Regions from separate parts of the Methylobacterium sp. Leaf100 genome, predicted to be linked through region 2. Evidence: riboswitches for the same ligand, from Rfam matches in the RefSeq annotation. Region 2 holds a riboswitch; the other holds the start of a gene.
What was found. A riboswitch is a leader RNA that binds a small molecule or an ion and turns the genes downstream of it on or off. The one in region 2 is predicted to bind thiamine pyrophosphate.
Positions count from the first base shown of each region.

Region 1: it holds a riboswitch for thiamine pyrophosphate, as region 2 does, so the genes downstream of both, thiC (phosphomethylpyrimidine synthase ThiC) here and thiO (glycine oxidase ThiO) in region 2, are expected to answer to the same signal.

Region 1 is NZ_LMMW01000012.1:587,824-592,031, forward strand. Features, by position in the region: gene ASF25_RS10720 (site-2 protease family protein) at 1-460, shown strand, start outside; gene ASF25_RS10725 (hypothetical protein) at 556-810, shown strand; gene ASF25_RS10730 (BA14K family protein) at 975-1,694, opposite strand; gene ASF25_RS10735 (hypothetical protein) at 1,968-2,255, shown strand; TPP riboswitch at 2,405-2,513, shown strand; gene thiC (phosphomethylpyrimidine synthase ThiC) at 2,590-4,208, shown strand, end outside.
Region 2 is NZ_LMMW01000063.1:154,815-159,022, forward strand. Features, by position in the region: gene rpoD (RNA polymerase sigma factor RpoD) at 1-536, shown strand, start outside; gene ASF25_RS21555 (adenylate/guanylate cyclase domain-containing protein) at 670-1,920, shown strand; TPP riboswitch at 1,968-2,097, shown strand; gene thiO (glycine oxidase ThiO) at 2,174-3,382, shown strand; gene thiS (sulfur carrier protein ThiS) at 3,379-3,591, shown strand; gene ASF25_RS21570 (thiazole synthase) at 3,596-4,208, shown strand, end outside.

The DNA of each region.
Region 1 (4,208 bases), on a different contig from region 2:
CCTCGGCGGCATCGGCTTTCCCGGCGGGGCGGTCCGCATCGACCTGTCGGCTCTGCGCGGCCGCCTGTGGCCGAGCGCCGTCGCCCTCGCGGGACCGGCCATGACGGGCGCGGCGCTGCTCGGCTTCGTGCTGCTCTATCATCTGGCGAGCCCGGACTCGGACACCCTGCGGGCGGTGCTCGCCGTCTCGGCCCTGTTCCAGGGAATGGCCCTCGTCCTCAACCTCGTGCCGATCCCGGGCCTCGACGGCTACGCCGCCGCGCGACCGTGGCTGCCCGCCGCATGGCAGGCCGTGGGCGATGCGGGTGCCCGCCATGCCGGCCTCGTGCTGACGGTGCTGTTCCTGTTCTCCGGCGCCTTCAGCCGGCTTCTGTTCCGGACGAGCCTGCGGCTCACCACCCTGATGGGCGTCGACCCCGCCGACGTGGTGGCGGGATACCGTCTGATCCGCCTGTGGTGAGGCGGGCCCACCACCGTCCGCGTGCCGCGCGCGCGCGGGTTTCGTGCTAAGGCGGCGTCCCTGTCCGGAGGCGATCCCGCCCGGTGGAGACCGTGATGGCCCTCAAGACGACGTTCCTGGTCCAGACCTTCGTGATCAAGCGCAAGCGCCTCGTGCCGGGCGACCGCGAGGTGGCGCCCACGGAGAGCGGCGCCCTCAAGAAGGCGGAGGCCATGGCGGGGCGCTTCCCCGGCACCGCCGCCATTCGGGTGGTGGCCGACGACGAGACCGGCGAACTCGAGAGCGCCGCCATCCTGGCCCAGTTCGGCGAGGTGCCGGACGATTTCGCGGAAAGTCTCCAGGGCTCCTGAAACGCGGGTTCCTGAAACGCGGGTTCCTGAAACGCGGGCTTCTGAAACGCGGGCTTCTGAAACGCGGGCTTCTGAAACGCGGGCTTCTGAAACGCGGGCTTCTGAAACGAAGAAAGCCCCGGCGCGGTGAGCGCCGGGGCCTTCTTCGTTCGATCGTGCGTCACCTACGGGCAGGCGTGACGCTGGCCGTCATTGCCGAGATAGGTGCCCGACTGGCGGTCGTAGGACCGGAAGCGACGGACGCAGTAGGCGTCGTCCCGCTGAGGGGCGACTTCTGTCTCGACGGCGTAGCCGGCCGGCGCATAGCCGCCGTCATAGGCACCGTAGCCACCGCCGTAATAGGCCGGGGCGTAGCCGCCGCCGTAGTAATCGTCGCCATAGAAGCCGCTGCCGAGGCCGTAACCGATTCCCGCACCGGCGAGCCCCAGGCCGACGCCGAGGCCGAGGCCGCCGTAGCCGCGGCGGTAGCCGTAGCCGCGCCCGCTCCGGTAATCGGCGAACCCGCCGCGGTAGCCGCCCCGGTTGAACCCGCCGACGCCGCCACGATACCCGCCAAGCGCCGCGCCGCCGCCGAACCCGGCCGCCGTCGCGCCGAGACCACGGCCGCCGCCGAAGCCGCGCCCCGCGAAGCCCTGACCGCCGCCGAACCCGCGCCCGGCTAGGCCCTGGCCGCCGAAGCCGCCGCGCCCACCGCCCATCATGCCGCCGCGGAACCCACCACCGCCCGCGAAGCCGCCGCCGCCGAAGCCACGGCCGCCCCCGCCGAAGCCGCCCATATGGCCACCGCCGCCGCGAAATCCGCCCCCGCCGCGCGCGTCGGCCTGGGCGGGAATGAGAATGAGAGCCCCGACCATGGCGGCCGATGCGAGAAGAATGCGATTCATGGTGATGATCCGCGTTGCAGCGCCGGTCCGGAACGGAGGCGCGTTTGGAGGATCAACGCAACCGGCCACGCAAGGTTCGAACCGTGACCTCGGCGTTCGTTCCATCCGTCGACGGCTCGATCCCGGACGGGATCTGGGCTGACCCTGGGATCCCAATGGAACTCCGCTCACGAAAATGCTACCTTGGGTTTATAATAGATGGGTTGATAAACCTTAAGTTATATATTTCTTGGGTGGACCGGCCGCAGAGACCGGGATCACAAGGACAAGCCCATGGACATCAAAGTCAATGATTCCGACTGGAACGGCCTGACGGGCGAAGAGCGGGACAAGATTCGTACGATCATCACTCAGATCTTCAAGCAGGATCATAATATCGTCGGAGACAAGATGCAGACCGCCGATGCGCAGCAGCTCGATCCGATCTTCTGTACGCTGGCCTGCAATGCCGCCCAGGGCCTGGCCGAAGCGGCGTGCAACGCCATCCCGAACCCGACCGGGAAGCAGGTATGCCTGATCGCGGCGCAGCAGGCCGGCGACTTCTGCCGAAGCAAGTGCTGAAGACCATGGGCGCGACAGCCGCGCCGAACCGACTTTGACGACGCCGCCGAGTCGCAGGACTCGGCGGACCGACCGTGGCGGGACTTTCGGCGAAAACGCCCGTGTACGGCTGCGACGATTGACAAATCGGGCGCAGGCGTCGAACCTGGAACGATTCCGAGGGGGGCTCCGAGACCGGGAGCTGAGATTGGGCGCGACGCCCTGACCCTTGAACCTGATCCGGTTCGTACCGGCGGAGGGACGGGAATGCTTTCGCCGCGCCATTGCGTGGTGTCCCCCACCCAATGCTGTTCCTGACGAATCCGGGTCGCCTCCCACGCCAGGAGCACGCCCGATGAACAAGCCCGTTTTGCCCCAGGATCTCCCCCACGATCTTCCGCAAGGTCTTCCCAAAGGCTCGCCCCAGGCGGTGACCACTGGCCCGATCATGGGGTCGCACAAGGTCTACGCGGCGGTGGCCGGGCATGACGACATCCGGGTGCCGTTCCGCGAGGTGACCCTGAGCGACCCGAAGGAGGCCCCCGTGCGGGTCTACGATCCGTCGGGCCCTTACACGCAGACGGACGCCAACATCGACCTCAACGCCGGCTTGCCGCTGATCCGCGATCCGTGGATCGCCAAGCGCGGCTACGCCACGGTGACGCCGCGCGCGGTCAAGCCCGAGGACAACGGCTTCGTGCCCGAGGACAAGCTCGTGGCCCCGTGTCCGGCGCAGCGCCTCATCCGCAAGGCCGGCCCCGGCCAGATGGTGACGCAGTACGAGTTCGCGAAGGCCGGGATCATCACGGAAGAGATGATCTACGTCGCCCACCGTGAGAACCTCGCCCGCGAGACGATGCTGGAGGGCGCGCAGGCCGCGCTCAGCGACGGCAACAGCTTCGGCGCGGCGCTACCGGCCTTCATCACCCCCGAATTCGTCCGCGAAGAGATCGCGCGCGGCCGGGCCATCATCCCGGCCAACATCAACCACCCCGAGGTGGAGCCGATGGCCATCGGCCGCAACTTCCTCGTCAAGATCAACGCCAACATCGGCAACTCGGCCGTGACCTCCTCGGCGGCGGAAGAGGTCGAGAAGCTGGTCTGGGCGACCCGCTGGGGCGCCGACACGGTGATGGACCTCTCGACGGGCCGCAACATCCACAACATCCGCTCGTGGATCGTGCGCAACTCGCCGGTCCCGATCGGCACGGTGCCGATCTACCAGGCCCTGGAGAAGGTCGGCGGCGATCCGCTGAAACTCGACTGGGAGGTGTTCAAGGACACACTCATCGAGCAGGCCGAGCAGGGCATCGACTACTTCACCATCCATGCCGGAGTGCGCCTCGCCCACGTGCCGCTCACCGCGCGGCGCGTCACCGGCATCGTCTCGCGCGGCGGCTCCATCATGGCGCGCTGGTGCCTCGCCGGGCACCGCGAATCGTTCCTCTACGAGCGCTTCGACGAGATCTGCGACATCATGCGGGCCTACGACGTGTCGTTCTCGCTGGGCGACGGCCTGCGCCCCGGCTCCATCGCCGACGCAAACGATGCGGCCCAGTTCGCCGAACTCGAGACCCTCGGCGAGTTGACGAAAATCGCCTGGGACAAGGGCTGCCAGACCATGATCGAGGGCCCCGGCCACGTGCCGATGCACAAGATCAAGGTGAACATGGAAAAGCAGCTGGAGGAGTGCGGCGAGGCGCCGTTCTACACCCTCGGGCCCCTGACCACCGACATCGCGCCCGGCTACGACCACATCACGTCGGGCATCGGGGCGGCCATGATCGGCTGGTTCGGCTGCGCCATGCTCTGCTACGTCACGCCGAAGGAGCATCTCGGCCTGCCCAACCGCGACGACGTGAAGGAAGGCGTGATCACCTACAAGATCGCCGCCCACGCCGCCGACCTCGCCAAGGGCCATCCGGCGGCGCAACTGCGGGACGACGCCCTCTCCCGCGCCCGGTTCGACTTCCG
Region 2 (4,208 bases):
GCCAGGCGATCACCCGCTCCATCGCCGATCAGGCCCGCACCATCCGCATCCCGGTGCACATGATCGAGACGATCAACAAGATCGTCCGCACCTCGCGCCAGATGCTCCACGAGATCGGCCGCGAGCCGACCCCCGAGGAACTGGCCGAGAAATTGGCCATGCCCCTGGAGAAGGTGCGTAAGGTCCTGAAGATCGCCAAGGAGCCGATCTCCCTCGAAACCCCCATCGGCGACGAGGAGGATTCGCATCTCGGCGACTTCATCGAGGACAAGAACGTCGTCCTGCCCATCGACGCGGCGATCCAGAGCAATCTGCGCGAGACCACGACGCGCGTCCTCGCCTCGCTGACCCCGCGCGAGGAGCGCGTGCTGCGCATGCGCTTCGGCATCGGCATGAACACCGATCACACCCTCGAGGAGGTCGGCCAGCAATTCTCGGTGACCCGCGAGCGCATCCGCCAGATCGAGGCCAAGGCCCTGCGCAAGCTCAAGCACCCGAGCCGGTCGCGCAAACTGCGCAGCTTCCTCGACAACTGAGAGATCGGCCGTCCCGCGACGTTGCCGACTCCCGAAACGACAGGACGGACCGGCGGCGCTCCGATGCCGCCGGCCGAGTGTGATGCCGACGGCCCGGTTGCCGAGATCGACCCCGCGATCCAGTTAGGCCCCCATGCTCGATCGAGGTCCGCCCCAGTCGCCGCCCACCGCCGAAGCCGACGGATCGGAAGCGAACGACGTTCCGTTCGGCGCCCTGCAGCAATGCGTGGCCCTGCGCGACTGGCTGCTGAGCGAGGGGGCCCGGATGCCCAACGCCGAGGACCTCCTGGCGGGGCTGGCCGAGCGGCTCATCGACCTCGGGGTGCCGGTGGACCGGGCGACCACGGCCATTGACGCCCTGCATTCCGAATATTCCGGCGTCGGCCGTTTCTGGACCCGCGAATCGGGCTCGACGGTGCGGCTGTTCCCCCACGGCGACGCCTCCGACAAGGCCTACCGCGAGAGCCCGTTCCAGACGGTCCACGAGACCGGGGAGTGGCTGATCCTCGATCTTTCCGAGACGCCGTCCGACGCCTACGCGGTGATTCCCGACCTGAAGGCCGAGGGCTACCGCCACTACATCGTGGCGCCGCTGTTCTTCACCAACGGCACCCGCAACGGCATCACGTTCGCCACACGCAGCGAGGATGGATTTCGCGATGAGGACGTGGCGATCCTGCGCTTCGTCATCCCGACGCTCGCCGCCGTGATGGAGATGCGCAGCATCAACAAGCAGCTCGACCACGTGCTGCGGATCTATGTCGGCGACGAACCGCACAAGGCGATCCTGGCCGGCTCGATCCGGCGCGGCCACGTCCAGCGCATCCGCTCAGCGATCCTGTTCGCCGACATGCGCGACTACACCCGCATCTCCGCCGAGATGACCCCGGAAGAAGCGGTGGACCTCCTCAACATCTTCTTCGACTGCCTCGTGCCGGCCATCGAGCGCGAGGGCGGCGAGGTGCTGAAGTACCTCGGCGACGGCCTGCTGGCGATCTTTCGCGAGCGGGGCGACGACCTCGGCGGGGCGGCCAAGGGGGCATTGACGGCGGCCCAGAGCGCGCTCGCGGCCCTCGCCGAAGCCAACGGCCTCGGGCGCTTCGCCCAGCCCGTGGCGGCCGGCATCGCGCTCCATCACGGCGAGGCCGCCTACGGCAATGTCGGCTCGGGCGCGCGTCTCGACTTCACGGTCATCGGCCGCGACGTCAACCTCGCGAGCCGCCTCGCCCGCCTCAACAAGACGCTCGGCGAGCCCCTGCTGATGTCCAAGCCCTTCGTGGATTTCCTCTGGGGCGATCCGGTCTCCCTCGGCACCCACGCCCTCGACGGGTTCGCCGAGCCCATGGGGGTGTTCCGCCCCGGACGGCCGGCCGCGACGGTGTGACGAGGCGCGCGGGGTGTTGACCGGAGGGCCGTCCCGGCCCACATCGGTGGTGTTCCAGGGAGATCCCCGGCAAGGGGCTGAGAAACCGATGAGCGGCCTGCGTGCGGGCGGCGGCGCGGAAATCCTTCGAACCTGAACCGGTTCATACCGGCGTAGGGATTGGACCGCCGTGTTTGCCCGCCCGAGTTCGGCGGGCTCCGCTCAGAAGCGCACCGGCCCCACACCCCCTGCGTCCGTCGCGGAGGTTGTCCAGGTGCTCGTTCCCAGCCGACCCATCGATCTCAGGCGCTCACCCGCCGCCGCCCGGGCGCAATCCGCCCTGCCGGCCCGCTGCGATGTCGCCATTGTCGGGGGCGGCCTCATCGGCCTGTCCATCGCCTGGCGTCTCGCGGAACGCGGACGCGCCGTCACCGTCGTCGAGCGCGAGACCGTCGGCGCGGGGGCGAGCCTGGCTGCCACCGGCATGCTGGCGCCGGCCGCCGAGCACGAGCCCGGCTCCGACCCGCTGCTGCCCTTGGCCCTGGAGAGCCTGTCGCGCTGGCCGGGGTTTCGCGATGCCCTGCAGGCGGCGTCGGGCGTCGACATCGACTACCGGGAGGAGGGCACCCTGGTGCTCGCCATCGGCCGCGACGAGGTCGAGCGCCTGCGCTTTCGCCACGACCTGCAGGTCCGCTCGGGTCTCGAGGCCACGTGGCTGTCCGGGCCGCAGGTGAGGGCCCGCGAGCCGGCCCTGCGCCCGGCCGTCACCGCTGGCCTCTACTGTCCCCACGATCATCAGGTCGATCCGAGCCGGGTCATGGCCGCCCTGGTGCGGGCCTGCACGGCCGCGGGCGTCACCATCGTGGAGAACTGCTCCGTCGAAGCCCTGGACTGGGCGGGCGACCGGGTCACCGGGCTCCTGACCGGCCAGGGCCGGCTCGCGGCCGAGACCGTGATCCTCGCCGCCGGCGCCTGGAGCGGGCAGACCGGCCTGCTCCCCGATGCCCTGACCCTGCCGGTGCGTCCTCTGAAGGGCCAGTCGCTGGCGCTGCGCACCACCGCCCGCACCGGAACCCTCACCCACATGGTCTGGACCGAGCAGGTCCACATGGCCCCGAAGAGCGACGGCCACCTCATCGTCGGGGCGACGGTGGAGGATTGCGGCTTCACCCCCGGCGTCACGGCGGGCGGCCTCTACGCCCTGTTGGAAGGGGCGCGCCGTGTCCTGCCCGGTATCGAGGAGATGGCCGTCGAGGCCGTGTGGAGCGGCTACCGCCCGACCTCCGACGACGACGCGCCGATCATCGACACCCTGGCCCCCGGCCTCGTCGCGGCGACGGGCCACCACCGCAACGGCTACCTCCTGGCGCCCGCCACCGCCGACGCCGTCGCGGCCCTGCTGACGGACGGCGCCGTGCCGGACTACGCCAGCGCCTTCGGCCGCGCCCGCTTCGCCCCGGCCGAGACGAGGGCGCGCGCATGAAACTCATCCTCAACGGCCGGCCCCACGAGAGCGCGGCGCGCGACCTCGACGCCCTGTTCCGGATCGAGGCCGAGGAGACCGGGATCGAGAGCCCACAGGGCATCGCCATCGCCCTCAACGGCGCGGTTATCCGCCGCCGGGACTGGGAAACGACGCAACTCGAAGAGGGCGACCGCGTCGAGATCGTCCGCGCCATGCAGGGAGGCTGAAACCATGACCGAACCCCACGACGATCCCCTCGTCATCGCCGGCATCACCCTGGGCTCGCGCCTGTTCATCGGTACGGCGGGCTATCCCACCCAATCCATCATGGCCGAATCCGTGGCGGCGTCGGGCGCCGAGGTGGTGACCGCCTCGATCCGCCGGGTCTCGCTCCAGGGCCACGGCTCGGACACGGTCAGCAAGCTCAAGGGCTACCGCTTCCTGCCCAACACCGCCGGCTGCGAGACGGCGCGCGACGCGATCATGACCGCCGAACTCGCCCGCGAGGCCCTCGACACGACGTGGATCAAGGTCGAGGTCATCGGCGACCGCGAGACCCTGTACCCGGACGTCGCTGAATTGCTGGAGGCCTGCCGCCACCTCGTGGAGGACGGCTTCACCGTGTTGCCCTATTGCAACGACGATCCGGTGGTGTGCCAGCGCCTGGCCGACATCGGCTGCGTCGCCGTGATGCCCATGGGCTCGCTCATCGGCTCCGGCATGGGGGTGGCGAACCCGGCCAACCTCGAACTGATCTGTCGGCGCTCGCCCGTACCCGTCATCGTCGATGCCGGCATCGGCACGGCGTCGGACGCCGTCATCGCCATGGAGCTCGGGGCCGCCG